DNA from 4 places in the Paenibacillus pabuli genome. Region 3 is predicted to be linked to each of the others. Evidence: predicted binding sites of a transcription regulator. Region 3 holds the regulator's gene; each other region holds the start of a gene.
What was found. Region 3 encodes LexA, which represses DNA repair genes until DNA is damaged. Its sites were predicted from a motif close to CGAACATATGTTCG; they were not measured.
Positions count from the first base shown of each region.

Region 1: a site for LexA is predicted at 2,408-2,421, ahead of recA (recombinase RecA). Genes of this name have one in related genera too.
Region 2: a site for LexA is predicted at 2,353-2,366, ahead of ABGV42_RS07840 (DNA polymerase IV). Genes of this name have one in related genera too.
Region 4: a site for LexA is predicted at 2,174-2,187, ahead of addB (helicase-exonuclease AddAB subunit AddB). Genes of this name have one in related genera too.

Region 1 is NZ_JBDOIO010000003.1:1,677,169-1,682,008, reverse strand. It holds gene pgsA (CDP-diacylglycerol--glycerol-3-phosphate 3-phosphatidyltransferase) at 296-883, shown strand; gene ABGV42_RS09530 (competence/damage-inducible protein A) at 989-2,245, shown strand; gene recA (recombinase RecA) at 2,491-3,555, shown strand; gene ABGV42_RS09520 (regulatory protein RecX) at 3,835-4,572, shown strand.
Region 2 is NZ_JBDOIO010000003.1:1,302,586-1,307,425, forward strand. It holds gene ABGV42_RS07830 (hypothetical protein) at 347-715, opposite strand; gene ABGV42_RS07835 (YolD-like family protein) at 699-1,064, opposite strand; gene ABGV42_RS07840 (DNA polymerase IV) at 1,061-2,278, opposite strand; gene ABGV42_RS07845 (MBL fold metallo-hydrolase) at 3,098-4,075, opposite strand; gene ABGV42_RS07850 (hypothetical protein) at 4,113-4,757, opposite strand.
Region 3 is NZ_JBDOIO010000003.1:79,717-84,556, reverse strand. It holds gene ABGV42_RS02725 (hypothetical protein) at 1-242, opposite strand, end outside; gene ABGV42_RS02720 (DUF896 domain-containing protein) at 370-579, opposite strand; gene ABGV42_RS02715 (LysM peptidoglycan-binding domain-containing protein) at 676-1,053, opposite strand; gene lexA (transcriptional repressor LexA) at 1,350-1,976, shown strand; gene ABGV42_RS02705 (aldehyde dehydrogenase family protein) at 2,086-2,856, opposite strand; gene ABGV42_RS02700 (aldehyde dehydrogenase family protein) at 2,850-3,380, opposite strand; gene glnA (type I glutamate--ammonia ligase) at 3,622-4,840, opposite strand, start outside.
Region 4 is NZ_JBDOIO010000004.1:973,844-978,683, reverse strand. It holds gene addB (helicase-exonuclease AddAB subunit AddB) at 1-2,108, opposite strand, end outside; gene ABGV42_RS23960 (class I SAM-dependent rRNA methyltransferase) at 2,293-3,672, opposite strand; gene ABGV42_RS23955 (Na/Pi cotransporter family protein) at 4,023-4,840, shown strand, end outside.

The DNA.
Region 1 (4,840 bases), 1.6 Mb from region 3:
AAACGTGTTTTGACACTGCAATTGGCGTATATTATACTAAGTGTGCATTGCTAGCAATCAAGCATAAAGCCCAGTCATCATCGTTTTGCTGACTTTGTGAAAAGCAGTACACCTTTTGGAGGTCGCCGGAACGTTTAAAACGATTTTGCGTTTGAACGGTTGACTTTATTTTTTGCGTTTTTACATATGAGATCAGTGGTGTACTCAGTGAATTTTACATGTTCACCTTCCGGATGATGGATACGGGATTAAGATGATTGTTTGGAGTATTGGAGGATAAGAGGGAGGGCGTCTTGTGAATTTACCCAACCGGATTACGCTTGCACGAATTTGCTTAATCCCTTTTTTAATGGTGTTTCTGCTCGTGGACTTTCCATTTTATCCGGAGCCTTTGCAGATTGGAAGTTTATCGCTTCCGTATAATCAGCTGATCGCTGCCATTATCTTCATCATTGCAGCCAGTACGGATGGAATTGATGGATATCTGGCACGAAAAAACAATATGGTCACCAATTTGGGCAAGCTGCTTGACCCTCTGGCTGACAAGCTGTTAGTGACTGCAGTGCTCATTTCACTTGTTGAGATGGGTAAGCTGGATTCATGGATTGCTGTCGTCATCATCAGTCGGGAGTTTGCGGTGACGGGTCTTCGCCAAATTGCTTTGCTGGATGGATCGGTTGTTGCGGCCAGCAGCTGGGGCAAGCTGAAAACCGTCGTGCAGATCATAGCGATCGTTTTGCTTCTGCTTAACAACTTCCCGTTCTCTTATACCGGGGTTCATGTTGATGTTATAGCAGTTTGGGCCGCGGCGATTATTACAATTTGGTCTGGCATTGATTATTTCATCAAAAACAAAAATTTGCTTAATTTATCAAAAGCGTAAAAGTTTAAGGTAAAACGGGTAATTTATGAACAGCTTGCGCTCAGGGCAATAGGAAAACATCCTATTGCCCTTTGATCACTCACATTGTGTACAGGAGGATGCTGAATGAAGGCAGAAATTATCGCAGTCGGAACAGAGTTGCTGCTCGGACAGATCGTAAATACGAATGCCAGATATTTATCCCGCGAATTGGCTGCTATCGGGATCGACGTTTATTTTCAAACTGTGGTAGGGGACAATCTGAATCGTCTTAGTGAAGCCATTCAAATTGCCCAAGGGCGAGCTGACGTCATTTTCTTTTCGGGCGGTATCGGACCCACGCAGGATGATCTAACCAAGGATGCCATAGCGGCAGTGTTGGGACGCAGCCTACATATCGATCGGATGGCAATGGATAAAATCGAAAGCTTCTTCAGGGATCGCAATGTGGAGATGACAGAGAACAATCGGCGCCAAGCCATCGTGGTTGAAGGAGGGACCCCGCTGGCTAATGAAACAGGCCTTGCGGCGGGGAATGCCATCTCGGATAACGGAAAGCATTATATTGTCATGCCTGGGCCACCAAAAGAACTGATTCCCATGTTTGAGCAAGAAGTCAAACCTTGGTTGTTCCAGCATGTACTTACGAAAGAGATGCCAATCTATTCGAAAATGCTGAAATTTGCCGGGATCGGCGAGTCGGCATTGGAAGACCGTCTGCTTGATTTGATTGATAGCCAAACCGATCCTACGATTGCACCTTATGCAAGTGAGGGAGAAGTAACGGTACGGGTGTCCACCAAAGCCCCCAGTGAGAATGAGGCTAAGCAGAAGCTGGATGCCATGGAGGTACTCATACGGGAACGGTTGCCAGAACACCTCTACGCGAACGAGGATGTGCCTATAGAGTACACTATCGTAACGATGATGTCTGATATGGGTCTGACTCTAAGCGCGGCTGAGAGCTGTACAGGAGGGCTTGTCATGCAGAGTCTGACTTCGGTTCCTGGCAGTGCATCCATGCTTAAAGGCGGAATCGTATGTTATTCCAACGAAATAAAGGAAAAGCTGCTGAATGTTCCTCATGACTATCTGGAGGGGGAAGATGCTCCTGGGGCTGTTAGCCCTGAAGTTGCGAAAGTGTTGGCTGAGCAGGTACGCATGATCGGTGATTCCGATTTTGGTCTGGCCGTTACAGGGGTGGCTGGTCCAGGTTACTCTGAACGCAAGCCACCAGGTCTGGTTTTTATCGCTCTCGCTGAGCGGGGAAAAGAGACGGAGATTCACGAATTGCGTATCAATGGAAATCGGGAGACGGTCCGCATCCGTTCAACCAAGGCTATTTTATACCGTCTATGGCGGAAACTTGTTGCTATGGACTAGGTGACTAGGCATACCTAGAATTGCTTTTACAGGGATAATCAAGTATAATCAAAGCAGACGGAAGAACCGTAGAATTAGGCATTCAGCCTTATTTGCGGTTCTTTTTTCTGTTTTATTGCAAGTTTTGCCCAGGAAGAGGCGCCTCGGCCTTTTACAAAAAAACGAATGTATGTTCGAAAAAAAGCTTGGCAAACGTGTTAAAACAAGGTATCATTATCTTATAAACAGTAAAGGGTGTGAGCATATTGTCAGACCGTCGTGCCGCGCTTGATATGGCGCTCCGTCAAATAGAGAAGCAATTTGGTAAAGGATCTATCATGAAACTGGGTGAGTCAACTCACATGCAAGTGGAAATCATACCCAGCGGATCCTTGGCTCTGGATATAGCACTTGGAACAGGCGGCTTGCCAAAAGGCCGGATTGTTGAAATATATGGACCTGAATCTTCAGGTAAAACAACTGTAGCGTTGCATGCAATTGCTGAAGTGCAAAAAGTCGGTGGACAAGCTGCATTTATCGACGCCGAGCATGCTCTTGATCCAGCGTATGCAAGTAAACTGGGTGTTAACATTGATGAATTGCTTTTGTCCCAACCGGATACGGGCGAACAAGCATTGGAAATTGCCGAAGCACTTGTGCGCAGTGGTGCTGTTGACATTATCGTTGTCGACTCTGTAGCTGCCTTGGTACCAAAAGCTGAGATCGAAGGCGAGATGGGGGATTCCCACGTCGGTTTGCAAGCACGTCTGATGTCTCAGGCGTTGCGTAAACTGTCTGGTGCAATCAGCAAATCTAAAACTATCGCTATCTTTATCAACCAGCTTCGTGAAAAAGTGGGCGTAATGTTTGGTAACCCTGAGACAACACCTGGTGGCCGTGCCCTGAAATTCTACTCTACAGTTCGTCTGGATGTACGTCGTATTGAGAGTATTAAATCAGGCAATGACATCATCGGGAACCGTACGCGTGTGAAGGTTGTCAAAAATAAAGTTGCACCACCGTTCAAACAAGCAGAAGTAGATATCATGTATGGTGAAGGTATTTCCAGAGAGGGCAGTATCATTGATATTGGTACAGAACTGGATATCGTTAATAAAAGTGGTGCTTGGTATTCTTACGAAGGCGAACGCTTGGGCCAAGGTCGTGAAAATGCGAAGCAGTTCATGAAAGAGCATAAAGAGATTGCACAAGTGATTGAGCAAAAAATCCGTGAAGCAAGCAATCTGACGACGGTTGTTCCAGCTCCAACGAGTGAAGATCAACAAAAAGAAGAAGCAGAAGAACAAGAATTGTTTGAAATCAACGAGTAATTCTTCCGAGCAGGGAGGTTCCAGAAGGTGTTCACTTACTGGACTTCCCGGATTGGTGTGAATGAAATTGATCCGATCGTGTTTGGGGAGATGGCTCGTGTTCTGGTGCTGTCTAACAGCTCCTGTCCATTGGACAGGGGCTGTTAGCACATTTATTGAGAGAGCTGTGAGCCGGGTTGGATTCCCGGCTTTTTGCATTTTGGTCTGCTGTTTTCTTTAAGCAGATAGGTGTTTCATAATCAGGAGATAAAGAATTGAACAAAGAGGAGGGAGACCTGAATGGATCAACATGATGATGACTTGTACGAAAAAGCAGAACTGGAGGGAATCTCTCAATTCCCGGATAACGAAGAACTCACCATTACACGGGTAGAACGAACAAAAAGCAGGCAGGCCCGGTACCGGATCACGTTTGGTTTGTACTCGATTACTGTTCTGGAAGATGTAATGATCAAGTATCGAATGACCCGGGGCAACACGTTTGTGAAGAAGGATCTCGAGGAGATCATAGTAGCGGATGAGCGGCAGCAGACCTATGTGCAGGCGTTGCGCTATTTAGAGCACAAACAGCGTACTAGGCATGAATTAAGCCAGCGGCTCCGTCAGAAAGAATTCGCCGGACCGTTAATTGAAGAAGTCCTGGATCGGCTTGAGCAGGAGAAGCTGGTGGACGATGAAGGGTTTGCGAAGGAATGGACAAGGCAGCGTATGACAGGCCAGAGGAAGGGAAAACTGTGGATAAGGCAAGAGCTGCGTCAAAAGGGCATTGCCAATGAGCTCATCGTTGAAGCGCTTGAAGGCGTGGATTCGGATGTGGAGTTTGAGACAGCTTTGACCGCAGGGCGAAAGAAGTGGAATCAGGTCAAAGGGGACGTTGCGGAGAAAAAACGTAAAACGCTTCCTTTCCTGATGCGACGCGGTTTTCCTATGGATATGGTACGTAAAGTTGTGAATTGTTTAATTGAAGAAGATGAAGCCGAAGATTCTGAAGATGACGAGTTATTGCCATGGGATTAACAGAGACTACACAGTGTGCCTGCATTCTCTTGACAATTTCTTTCGTCAAATACTAAAATGGACATGAGTCTGTAAGAAATGGACAACCCTTTTTCCTTCCAAAAAAGCGGTTTCGGTTTCTTTGGATTTACCCTTCATGATTATGGATTCGCTGAAGACAGCGAATAGTACGTGGTAACATGTACACTTGAAATGAAAATCGGCGGGGGATCGCCGTAGGTATCGTTATTCCCAAACATATGTAAGTCTGAAAACAGCAAATTGACCC
Region 2 (4,840 bases), 1.2 Mb from region 3:
TGAGATTAAGATCACCTCTACTTTCACGACTAGTGATCTCCTAAATGATATGTATTCTAATAATTCTCCTATAAATTTCAATTAACATTAGTACCCTGCCCCGTTGTGTATACTGCATCCATTCTCAGGGAAACAAATAAACCAACGTAGGGAAACTGCTTTCTAGTAGCCACTGAGGTATTACTCTTCTTTTCTTCTAACTTTTGTTTTAACGTAGAGATAAAAAAATACCGACCCTTCAACTTCAAAGGTCGGTTTACCCATTTGGGAGAAGAAAACAATGGTTATAAATGTATTCTAACCACTCTATGCAGTTATATACGGTATGCTCCCTCTGACTCTATGTTTATTTGGGCAAATCAGTAATATCAACGTTCATATGTTCAGTCAGCATTAAGGTTACATCCACTTTCACTTTGCTCCATGATAATGTCATTTTATGAATGTAACCTCTTACGGAATAGTTAACTGTTAAACTCAGCTCAGATCTCTGTTCATCGATGATTTTTATATGATGTTCCTTTAAATTTTGTTTCGAATTGTACATCTCTAAAGCAATTTTCTTTTGGGTACCATCCAGGTAGTCAACATACACAGATTTCATTTTAAAGTTTGAAGCGTATATTTTATGCTTATCTACCTCCAGAGCACTTAACAGATAGGGGAGCTCTACCAGTCTCTTCACAAGTGCAAGCTCCTCAGAAGTCTGTCTCACCGTACGCCCCTCCTTCATCAAGTTTCACAGCGACCAATTGATCAAAATCGACCCATTCAAATCCATGATCCATTTCAATTTTGATTTTCTTTCCAAAGGTACTGACTGAAGTAACGATCCCATGTATATACCGATTGCCCGACTCATTAAACACTTCAATCGTGGCTTGCAACGTATAGTTGAGCGACATATCTACATTTTGAGCAATCATCTCCCACTCATCTTCATGGATCAGCGGTTTCGCTTGATAATGAATTTGAGTACGATGCTGTATAATTCGTTCTTTATGTTGTGGAAGCATCATGCGACTCGATTCCCATAATCCATTGGCTTCAAGTTTTTTGCTCATTTGTAATGCCCTCCAATTTTAGATGCTCTATCGATCGCTTGACCGGCAGCCGTAATGGAGCTCGCTCGTAGAATGGCAATGTCGCCAAATCGATCCTTGATGTCGTCCATCACCTGATCAATGGCCCTCTTCTGCTCCTGATCATCAAAGAAAGATAGTTGATATGTATCCGCGTTGGATAATTGAGAAAGGGATACGCCTACACGGCGCACAGGTTGCCCATCCCAGTGTTGATGGAATATGCGTTTGGCTATCTTGCATACATCAACGGTTATGTTTGTAGGATCAGTCAGTTTAACCTGCCTGTGAAAACCAGTTGGATGGTCGAAATCCGCTCCAGACACACTCACGGAAACGACACTACCCATCAGTCCCTTTTTACGGGCTCTTCTGCACACTTCTGTACAGATATCGAGGATCACCACTTCGATCTCCCATGCCTCTGTGTAGTCTCTAGGCAGGGTCATTCCGTTTCCGATATCCTTTTGTGTACTATGCGTATTGACGGTTACCGGCGAATTGTCGAGTCCATTTGCGACTCGCCAGATGACTTCTCCATTAACGCCCCACTTACTTCTTAATTTAGAAAGAGGCGTATTCGCCAGGTCTCTAATCGTACGGATGCCCATCTTCCACAGATGTTTCTCCATTCTTGAGCCAATGCCCCACATATCTCGAATGGGCTTATCTCCAATGTGGAGGTGTAACTCCTCTTTCTTTAAGTGGAAAATGCCGCCCTCAGCTTTTTTAGCAATCATATCGCAGCACAATTTACTGATGATTTTGTTTTCACCAATGCCAGCTCTCGCGTAAACGCCTGTTTCATTATAGATCTTGTCTTGAATTTGCTTCGCTAAATCGACTGGATCATTACCGAATAGATGCATAGACCCCGTAAAATCAGCGAATAATTCGTCTATACTATACGGTTCGACGAGATCGGTAAACTCCTCAACAATGGACATGATTTGCGTGGATACTTCGATGTATTCTTGCATGTGAGGTTTAACAATGATCAGTTCAGGGCACTTTTGAAGGGACTGCCAGAGTGGTTCCGCGGTAGATACGCCTTTAGCTTTGGCCAACGGACAAGCGGCAAGGATAATTCCAGAACGTCTTTTCGGATCTCCTGCGACGGCTAACGGTCTATTTTTGTATTGAGGCATTTTTGCCTTTTCGACTGAAGCATAAAAGCTCTGCATATCAATGAGCATAATGGTTCGCTGCTTAGTCACAATGAAATCACTCCTGTACTTTTTGAGAACGTATGTTTCTATATATTATAGACCGAACGTATGTTCTTTATGCAAGAGGTAAATATTTATAATTATCCGAGATAAGATCATGCTCAACATAAAAAAAACGATGACTTATTACTAAAGACCTTGAGGGTAACCCTCAAGGTCTTTAGTTTAGGCGTTCACTAAATTCACTTGTCTATTTGCAAATACATCATTCAATTATCTTAGTAAAGAGGTCAATAAATCGAAACCGATTTACTTGGGATAATGAATAACCATGCTTAATCGGTTCTCCGAAGCTCCAGTGTTCATGTAAACCATGCGGCTATCCAGTTATTTCAATCTTATTCTACAACAGTATATTCCGAGAATCAGGCCTGTTTTGAATATGTTGGGATGTATCTACTTGATCTATCTGGCGTTCAAAATCATGCATAGTACATCCAAAAATGCAGAAGACACCCGCACCAACCCGCATTCATTTCTATTTGGCTTTACTTTGCAGTTCATTAATCCCAAGTCATTTTGTATGGGTTAACCGCAATCTCGGTGTTTGTCTTGCCGCTTGCCCAGTCACATACTCAAATGATTGTATTCTCTGTATTGTTAACCATTGTAGGGATTAGTGCCAATATGACATGGGCGTTATGCGGGATATTATTTCAGAGTTTTCTCGTGAGATATGAGCGCCCGTTTAATATGGCTATGGGCATTCTCTTAATTTACAGCGCAGTTTCGATGTTAAAATAAACAAAAAGCGTCCACTCCATTGCTGAGTTGAACGCTGTATGATTATCTTATGCTTGATCTCCACCATGGTTCAGTTGGATAAACCCCGGTATGGATCTGCACCTTTTCTCCAATTTTCGGAGTCGCGATATCGACATTTGCGCTGCTTGCTGCCTGGGTAATCCGTTCAACCGGATCCGTCCAAGCATGGTAGGCAAGGGTAAATGCTCCCCAATGAATGGGGATGAGCAGTTTTCCTTTTACATCAAGATGGGCTTGTACGGTTTCTTCCGGCATCATATGAATGTTGGCCCACCGTTCGTCATATTGTCCGCATTCCATCATCGTCAAGTCAAATGGCCCATACTTGTCTCCGATCTCCTTGAAGTGCGGTCCATACCCACTGTCTCCACTAAAAAACACCTTAGTCTCATCTCCGGAGATCACCCATGAGCACCATAACGTGGAGTTACGATCGAATAGTCCTCTCCCGGAAAAATGCCTTGCAGGCGTGCAGGCTAGTGTCAGGCCCTTGAATTGAAGCTCATCCCACCAGCCATGCTCAGTAATTTTATGCGAAGGTACACCCATTTGAATCAAACGCCGGCGTACGCCAATCGGTACGATAAACCGATCAGTTTTATTCATTAACCTTCGGATGGAGGAGTAATCCAGATGATCATAATGATCATGAGACAAGATGATGGCGTCCAGGAGCGGGAGATCTTCCGGCTGAACTGGTAAATTCACGTTGTAGCGCTTCGTACCCACCCATGATACAGGCGATGGACGGTTACCCAGCATGGGATCAAAAAGCAATCTTGTTCCTTCCACTTCAAGCAGAAAAGCCGAATGTCCGAACCATGTCACTTGTGGATGATGAGCAGCGTTTAGCTTTTCGTCAAACTCGCTCTTCACCATCGGAATATGACTCCAAGGTCTTCGTTCCTGACCACCCTTAAGGGAATCCCGAAGCATGCTCAGCATTGCCCTTAAACTCATATTCATCGATGTTGGAATCTGGTTTTCGTATTTGGTCATCTTATTACCTTCTGTTCTTCATAATGGCGCTGGCTCACTATGAAATGATGGATTCATAAAGCCGGGATTGAAATTGCTCCAGCGCTTGCCGAACTTCTGAAACTGTAAGTCCGTGCCGGTACATATAATTCTGCAATTCCTCCACTTCAGCTGCATCACCAGCGCGAACTCTATTGATCTTACGGATCATTGCTTGTTCCATACGCTCTTGCTCGGGACCGACAGGCTCACATAGCCAAAAATCGGTTCTTTTGACATCTCCCTTGCCCGTCCAGAGCAAATTTTCGTACCGTATAACATCCCAATCCCGATACCCAGACTGAATCTGCTGGAGTTCGGAATATAACATATCGTAAATCAGGTTGCATGGGATATGCCCATAATACTTTCGATACAGTCTCAGATTATATCCATCAATCCATTCGGTCAAGATAAAATGTCCCGGAGAATAGGCATATAGTTTGGGGACATGCCGGTTGCCTTGCATAGACATGATCGCTTCGCACTCGAGTTCTCCACCGAGCTTCCCACGCTTGGTATACACTTTGAGACAGTATTCCTGTACTTTATAGACAACAGACTGTTTTCCCAACAGCGAAGCCTGCATGTTTAGGTGCCCGTTCTGTTCATAACGCGTTAGCATATCCTCCATATGTGGTGCCAGCGGTTGAATGATTTTCATAAAAGAGTTCTCCTCATGTCCATATTCAAAACTAAAACGTTTTCTATTATGTGATATGTGATAATAGTGATGAGATTTACATC
Region 3 (4,840 bases):
GCCAAAAATACATACAACAGCATGGTAACCCAGTCCCATGTTGTCATCGGAGCTTTAACAAGAAATGTGCTCATAAACAGATACAAAAACGCAAGACCGATTAGGAAAATAGGAAACAGAAGACTGCGTCCTTTGAAAATGTCCTCACCGGGCGTACCCGAAATCGGTTGACCATTTTTTTTGCGCTGCTGATTCAACTGCTTTGAATTTTTCCGAACCGTTCTCTCGAACGAACGAGCCATGAGAATCCCCCTTATGTCATCTTTGTATCGGCTTACAAAAATCGTAAACCGACATTCCCCCTATAGATTTGCATTCTCAAAATAAAAGGAAGAAACCTAAATATCATAATGATATCTTTAGGTTTCCTTAGTGTTTGAGTTTGCCTTGGTGGCCCTGATCCTTCTCATCATCTACAATTTCAATGGAATCCAGTTGCTGTCTGAAGTTGCTGCGGATGTTGTTTAAGTAAATTTCTCTAAGTTTAGCACGTTCGGCAAGTTCTTCCTCTGAAAGTCCAACGGACTTTTGTTTACGAGCCAATTCATTAATCCGTGCTACCAGGCTATCTATATCCAAGCTTGTCCCCTCCAAAAATACAAAGTCATACTAACTTTGACATGATCGAGGCGGCTTGTCAAGGCTGTTACTTACTCGCTTAAATGAATCATGATTTCAAGGTGTAAATTGCGGCAAAATTAGTACTTGTCCTGCTTGAATTGATGTCGAATGAAGTTGATTTACTTTCTTTATTGCTTCTACATATACACGTGTATCCATATTTTCCGGTTTATGTTCCAATGACAAGCTCCACAATGTTTCCCCTTGGGACACAGCTATTTTACTGCCAGGGAGAACATTATTCTCGTCTCCTGCAAACACTGTCAATACAGTACTGCAACCAATAAATATGATTAACGATGCCATAATCAATTTCAACATCCATGTTGGCATCTTGGCTTCTGTAAACCATTTCTTAAAATTACCTATGTTAGACTTGACCGCTTCCGAATTCACCGGTTCATAAATACTTTGATAAGTGGAATATCTCATATCAATCGTCCTCCAAACGTTTGTTCCTATCTGTTAAAAACAATATAACACGAACACTTGTTTTGTACAACAGATTTTTAGAACAATTGTTCGCTTTATTTTGAACTCCTAATCTTCCGGAATTCTATAGGCAAATCCTAATCGCAGTTTTACTATTTCATACATGCGATGAACCACACAAAAGATTCACTCAAAAACATTGATTTTATCGGATTTTATTTAGAACTTATGTTTGTACGAACGGAGGTTCTATGTTATAATTTTCCCAAACGTTACTAAAATGGGGTTGATACGGTATGTCGAAGATATCCAGCAGGCAGCAGGCTATTCTGGAGTTTATACGCAATGAAGTCCGGTTGAAGGGATATCCTCCTTCCGTACGTGAAATTGGAGAAGCGGTTGGACTGGCTTCCAGCTCTACGGTCCATGGACATCTGGACCGCTTGGAGAAGAAAGGTCTCATTAGACGTGACCCTACCAAACCGAGAGCCATTGAGTTGTTAAGCCAGGAGGAATCAGAACACTCCCATCAGTTTGCACACAGTGTTGCTCGCATTCCTGTTGTAGGTAAAGTCACAGCAGGGGTTCCAATTACCGCAACAGAGAACATCGAAGATTATTTCCCGCTTCCGACACATTATGTTGGTGAACAGAAAGTATTTATGCTCTCTGTCGTTGGCGACAGTATGATTGAAGCAGGGATCGTTAACGGGGACTATGTTATCGTGCGTCAGCAGCAAACAGCAGATAACGGTGATATTGTCGTTGCAATGACTGAAGATGACGAAGCTACAGTTAAAACATTCTACAAAGAGAAAGACCACATTCGTCTTCAGCCTGAGAATGCAACATTGGAACCGCTTCGTTTAAAACATGTTAGCATTTTGGGTAAAGTCATTGGCCTTTTCCGTGATATTCACTAGTCTTGCAACATCTAATCAGATGAACTGTACCCACAAAAAGAGGTTGCCCTGTTCAACAGGACAACCTCTTTTTTTCTGCTATTCTTTCGATTTTACTAAATTACATTTCTTATCTTTTAAGAATGCTTTTGTGATGTGAGAATACTTCAAAGCTTTGTTTACCATGGTATGACCCCATTCCACTCTCCCCTACTCCACCAAACGGTAAATAGTGTGAAGTCATATGAGACAACGTATCATTGATACATCCTCCACCGAAGGACACTTGGTTCAAGACCTGATTCTGCAGCTCCGCATTCTGAGTGAACAGGTATAGTGCCAAGGGTTTTGGACGGCGCACTATCTCAGCCAGCAACGGATTGAGATCGTCGTAGGTCATGACCGGAAGAATTGGACCAAATATCTCTTCTTGCATAACTGGCGAGTCCCAATCCACATTTCCTACCAAGGTAGGTTCAATAAGCAGCTGATCCCGATTAGAACGACCACCAATCAGAGCATGACCACCTTCTAAGAAAACAGATAATCGATCAAAGTTACGTGTGTTGACGATATGCGGAAAATCAGGATTTCCCATAACATTCTTACCGAATTTATCTTGTATTTCTGCCCCAATCTCTTCAAGCAGCTTGTCGTGTACATCTTGATGTACAAGCAAGTAATCCGGAGCAACACAGGTCTGGCCAGCATTCAAAAACTTGCCGCGAACGATCCGCTGGGCTGCCAACTGCAAATCTGCATCTTTATGAACAATTACAGGGCTTTTACCTCCCAGTTCAAGCGTCACCGGAGTAAGATGCTCAGCTGCTGCTTTCATGACGATGCGGCCAACACCAGTGCTGCCTGTGAAGAAAATATAATCAAACTTCTCGTTCAACAAGGCTGTGTTGGTTTCGACTTCACCTTCCTGACCCCTATATATTCCTCTGGGAAGATATCCACAATCAGGTCATACGTCAAACGTGATACAGCCGGCGTTAATTCAGACGGTTTAATGATGGCACAGTTACCCGCTGCAATTGCACCAATCAAAGGACCGAAAGCCAGTTGGAACGGATAGTTCCATGGTGCAATAATAAGAGCAACTCCATAAGGTTCTGGGTAGATCGTACTTATACCATCAGGTATCACAGCACTTGTAGGCACAGCTCTAGGAGCCGCCCATTCCTTAAGATGATCTAGTGCGAAATCCAGTTCACCCAAAACGATGCGAATCTCAGAGTTATACGCCTCTGTTTCCGATTTATTCAGATCAGCATGCAGTGCATCCAATATCCGCTGGTGATACTTCTCGATCCCCCGTCTTAATTGTTGAAGAGCATCAACCCGATAATCAATATTTTTGGTTTGTCCTGTATAAAAGAATGCCCGCTGGCTTGCAACGAGTTGCTTCGCTTGTTCCATATAAACATCTCCAATAAATTTTCATAAATTAAATTGCTAAAAATATATTTGTATTATATCTTGTTTATATGAAATTATCAACATATCAAAATAGCTTTTCTCTCGAAAATATGTATTTTTACTCTCACTTATATGTATACTATTAAATGTAGCTATTTTTTTAATTATTACTCACCTCTGTTCCATTATGTTATCCATTAAAAAAAAGCCCTTAGCGCTATTGCGCCAAGGGCTTTCCATATTAGTACAACGTGATATATTGATCGCGTTCCCATTGGTGGACTTGTGTACGGTACATGTCCCACTCAATTTCTTTCAGCTCGTAGAAGTGAGCCAAGGCGTGATCGCCAAGAGCATCACAGATGACTTCGCTGCGGATCAATTCATTCAATGCTTCTTTCAGGTCAGCTGGCAAGCTTGGAATGCCTTCTTCCACACGCTCTTCATCTGACATGATGTAGATGTTACGGTCAATCGGAGCTGGTAAGGAAAGCTCACGTTTGATTCCGTCCAGACCTGCTTTCAATAAAACAGCCAAAGCCAAGTAAGGGTTAGCAGCCGGATCCGGGTTACGAACCTCAACACGTGTACTCAGACCACGGGAAGCTGGAATACGGATCATTGGGCTACGGTTACTTGCGGACCATGCTACATAACAAGGGGCTTCATAACCTGGTACAAGACGTTTGTATGAGTTCACAGTTGGGTTAGTAATTGCTGCAAACGCACGCGCATGCTTTAGAGTTCCAGCCATGAAGTGACGTGCAGTTTTGCTCAGACCCAGCTCGTCCGACTCGTCAACGAATGCGTTCACATTGCCTTGGAACAAGGATTGGTTACAGTGCATACCGGAGCCGTTCATACCAAACAGCGGTTTCGGCATAAAGGTAGCATGTAGACCATGCTGACGTGCAATCGTTTTAACAACGAGTTTGAACGTTTGGATCTGGTCTGCTGCTTTTAGAGCATCAGCATATTTAAAGTCGATCTCATGCTGGCCTGGAGCTACCTCATGGTGGGAAGCTTCGATCTCAAAGCCCATTTCTTCAAGTGTGATAACGATGTCACGACGACAGTTTTCACCAAGATCCGTAGGCGCAAGGTCGAAATATCCACCTTGGTCATTCAGTTCGTTAGTCGGGTTTCCTTTTTCGTCTGTTTTGAACAAGAAGAACTCTGGTTCAGGACCGACGTTGAAGGAAGTGAATCCCATTTCTTCGGCTTCCTTCAGGTTTCGTTTCAAGATGCCACGCGGATCTCCTGGGAACGGATTACCATCCGGAAGATATACGTCGCAAATCAGACGAGCAACACGGTTCTCTGCTACCCATGGGAAAATAAGCCAAGAATCTAGATCTGGATAGAGGTACATGTCGGACTCTTCAATACGTACATAACCTTCGATGGAAGATCCATCAAACATCATTTTGTTATCCAGAGCCTTAGTCAACTGGCTCACA
Region 4 (4,840 bases), on a different contig from region 3:
TGTGCAAGAAGTGGTGATTCATTCAGCCCAAACATCTTTCGTACATGTCTCACAATTTCCGAAGGCAGCAGCGTTTTGCCCTCATCGTCAGCCACAGGGTAACTTAACCACAACTGCTTACTTGCAGCAGTCAAGGCGGTATAGATCAGGAAACGCTCGTCCAGCATTCGTCTTGTTGTTCCAGGTCCGAGACCAAGACCTCTTTCGGTCAGCAGCTCCCGCTCCTGCTCCGTTAACACGCCATCTTCCTGCGGCACAGCCGGCAGCTCACCGTCCACGGCACCCAGGATGAATACATATTGGATACCCTGCAGCCGCGTCCGGTCCATGGAACCGACCAGCACCTGATCCAGCGCCGGTGGAACAAGTCCTAGCTTCAGCTCGGTTAACCCCGTTTCCATCAGACCCGCGAACAAATCGATGTCCAGTCGTTCGGCTCCCATCATGTCCACCATCTGGTCCAGCAGATCCAGGACTGCTCCCCACATCTGACGATGTTCCCGCGAACGCTCCGGGTCGCCCTGAGCTGTTGCCGCAGCAGACATCATTTCCAGCTTCCAGGGAATTTCTGCGTCTTCGAGTAGTCCATATAGCGCAGCACACTGTTCTTTTGCCGTCTTGGCTTTGATCATGCGTTTCTCAAACGCAGCCATTGGATCCGTAATGACTGTTCGGCATTTTTCCATGAGCGACAGCATTTGTTCCCGCCCTTGGCTTCGGCCTTCCTGGCCATTGTCTTCCAGAGACAGACTGGGGACGTATTTCCAAGGCTTGCCGTCGGTCCAGCGGTAACCGTGGATTCCACAGGCGAGGATATAGTTTTCGAGCTGGTCCATGTCTTCACGAGTGATAGAACCATCACGTGGAAGCAGCAGATCCGTTTTGACACAGCGAAATACATCTTCGTAACGCCAGCGGCGACGAACGACATCAATTGCAGAACGAATGAATTCGGAGAGCGGATGATGAAGCTCACTTCTTCTACGGTCCAGGAAAACCGGCACGTCATGATCCCTGAACAATGGCTCGGCAATATCGGCATAGGCATCCAGCTGACGAACGAGTACGGCCATATCCCGGTAACGCACGCCTTCCTCCTGAGCCAATCTGCGCATTTCACGCAGTGCCCCTTCCATCTCAGCCCTGCGATTCTCCGCTGCGTATAACTTCACGCCCGCATCGCGGCCATCACTTTTCCAACGAATCCGTCGGTCGAACCCAGACTCTAGATGGGCCAAACCAGGGCTGTGCTCATATCTTGGCAAAACATCCGGCTGCAGCACTGTGGTTTCACTCAAAACTCCCAGATCATCAGCCATACCTTTGAGCCGCGCATATGCGCTCGCTGTTGGATGGAACAGATCCAGTTCGCTGGGAAGAGCCCCGTGATCATATGGACGGTCCAGAGTCAACGTGATGGTTACTGAAGAAGACTGAAGCATCAGCCTTCCTATCACGCTCATTTCCTGCGGGGTAAAGCCCTGAAAACCGTCAATCCAGATTTGTGCATCCTGAAGAAGCTCACTTTCTACCAAACGGTCGTTCAATTCTGTCAACGTGTCTTCATCATCGATGTAGAGTTCCGTTAGTTCCTGTTCATAATCTCGATATATAAGAAGCAAATCATGTAACTTATCACCCAGGATCGGTGCCGAAGAAGACGTATTCCACGTAGAAAGACCTTCTTCCAACAAGCCGGGATCTAGTTCATAACGCTTAAACTCACTGTATAAATCATTCAAATGCCCGATAAAGCCCAATTGATTGCCCGAAGCGCCAAAAAGCTTCAACTCTTCCTTGCGCCGCTGAAGCACTTTATAGAGCAGCATCTTTTTCCCCTCGGCACCAATTGGAATTCGCGCAGAACCACCTGCTTCCTGCATGATACGATAGGCTAATCGGCGAAAACCCAGTACTTCTGCACGCATGGTACCTTTAATTGCGCCAGAAGAAACCAGGGCCTGCTCGGTACGAAACGAGCTCTGCTCCGGAACCAGCCATATGAGTGGTTTGCCTTGAGGTTCCTTTTGAAGCAAAGACGTAATTTCCCGGGTAATCAGCGTCGTCTTGCCGCTGCCTGCCCGGCCAATAATAAAGCGTACAGACATGTCCAATCCTCCAAACCATCACGAACAAGATTTTAATTCCCAGTATAACATATCTGACCTCGTTCGGAACATACGTTTGCCACAATCCGGTAAAGCCAGGCTGATTTCCTGTAACACGAAACAAGCCCACAGCTAACTACACCGTGGACTTGTTTCTTAACGTCATTTTTTTGCAAATGACAGATCAGTTTGTTTTGCTGCGCACTTCAAAAATTGCAAATTTCAAGTAATGTCCCTCATCCACGCCCAAAATTTGCGGGTGATCCTTGCCGGCAGCTTTCCATTCAATCAGACGCAGTACTTTACCCGCGTCTTCAGCTGCATCCGCAATCGTTTCCAGGAAGAGATCAGGGCGCATATGATACGAACAGCTCGCCGTCACCAAATACCCACCTTCATTCACAAGTTTCATGCCATGCAGGTTAATATCCTTGTATCCACGGCACGCCCCTTTGACTGCCGATTTTGTTTTGGCGAAGGCAGGTGGGTCAAGAATGACCACATCAAATGTTTTCCCGCCACCAGCTGCAAGGGCTTTGGAAGTATCTACTTTCTGTTCAGCTGCGCGTGCACGTACGGAACGCTCTTCTACTCCTTTGACCTGTTCACGTAAGTACTGGAATGCGTCAGCGACAACAAACTCTACCCGATCGGTGAATCCGTTCAACTCTACGTTGGTGCGGGCACTTTCAATAGCATGCTCTGAAATATCAAGGCATGTGACTTTTTTGGCTCCATATTTACAAGCATTCAGTGTGAAACTGCCTGTGTGTGAGAAACACTCCAGGACGGTAGCACCGTCCCAATAAGGGAAAGTTACCACTTTACCACTTTTATTTACGGGCAACAGCTGTTTGCTTCCATCCTGCTCCACTTCCTGCAAGGAGATTCCGCTTTTGTAACCCCAGCCCTTCATGAGCGGTTCAATTGCAGCCCGATTCTCACGCTGGTCGAAGAAATAACCCGTTTTCTGGCCTTCTACGATATCGACTTTAATAAGCAATCCATTCTCGGTTACCGTAACATGACGCGGGCACTCCCCGTAGAGCGGTCCCTTTGTCTGCTCCAGCCCTTCCAACTCCCTGATAGGCACATCACTGCGCTCATAAATCCCCTCCGGCTGCATCACTTCAATTAGAGCCTGTACGATGGCTTCACGGCAGCGGTCCATTCCCAAGGTAAGCAGTTGTACAACGAGAATGCTGCCAAAACGATCCACGATCAGACCTGGCAGAAAATCAGCTTCCCCATAAACCAAACGATAGGCCTCTCCATCCTGGATAAAACGTTCCCGGTGACGCAGGCAGTCGCTGAAGCGAGCGGCAAAAAAGGCTGTGTCCATTTGCTCAAACTCCAGCGGTTGATAAGAAACGACTCTCACTGTAATCTGTGATGCCGGGTTATAGTATCCTGTCGCCAGATAACGTCCTTGATGATTTAATACATTGACCAGATCTCCTGGTTCGGGGTTACCGTCAACCGAGGCTATCTCGTTGTTATATATCCATGGATGTGCATGTTCAAGCCGCTTTTTGCGACTGCGTTCCAGTGTAACCGATGGCAAGGTAAATCCACTTCCTTTGTTGTAAGTTAGTTGAAAAGATAGGTTTAGTGCAAAGGGAGACCGCTTCGGGGACAGATCGGTCTTCCGATCGCTGTTATCCCCAGATTTTCTGATTCCCTTTTCACAAAGGGAAAATCCCGGGATAAACGCGAACGCTTCGCTTCTCCAGATCCCATTCCGTCCCCTCCGCTCCGTTTGCACGAATCACCGTACCTTTTGAATTGTGAGATGAGTATGGTAAGGACTAAATTGAAAGCTGTTTCCCACCGATTTCCTCTGGCTGTCATGGTTGTCCTCTCTTACTCATAAGATGAGATAACGACTAGGCACGGAAGGACTGATGGAACGAGATGTTTAGAGATGTTGTGCTGCCGCTTATCTATGGGCTGATTATCTTTTTTGGTGGAATGAAACTGATGGAAACAGCCTTGCAGCGAATGGCTGGGCCGATGCTGGCCGGATGGCTTAACCGGGCTACCTCTGCGCCCTGGAAAGGCATGGCTTTCAGTGCAGGAGCCACGGCAATATTACAGAGCAGTACTGCAGTTACAGTCCTCACCATCGGCCTCGCGAATGCAAAATTGATTACCTATGGTCGCACGCTTGGCATTATTCTGGGCACGAACATCGGTACATGCCTGACAACCGAGTTGATTGGGTTACAGATTGGACGTGCTGCCCTGCCCCTGCTTGTGATTTCTCTTACAGGTTGGGCTGTCTTTGTTGTTCTAAGTGAACGTAATCAAGCAGCCCCTGAACATACCCAAAGATTCCTGACTAACTCACAGTACAGCTTTCTTGCCTCTGCTGGTTTTGCTCTGGTCATGACTGGCATTCAGGTCATGCAATCCATCGCCGTCCCCCTGCGCAGCATGGGCGTATTTCAGTGGTTTTTGGATCGCTCGGCTGACAGCTTATGGTGGGGATTCCTGGCAGGTGCCTGCCTTACGGCTCTCATCCATAGCAGTGCTGCTGTCATCAGCATGGCGATTACGCTGGCTGCCACAGGTGTGCTGCCTGTGGAGATCGGTATTGCCATCGTGATCGGGTCCAATGTCGGGACATGTGTCACAGCTGTCATTGCAGCCGCCGGCGGAGCGTCCGCAGGCAAATTCGTTGCGGCCTCCCATGTCGTATTGAACATTGCGGGAGCCTTGCTTTTCATGCC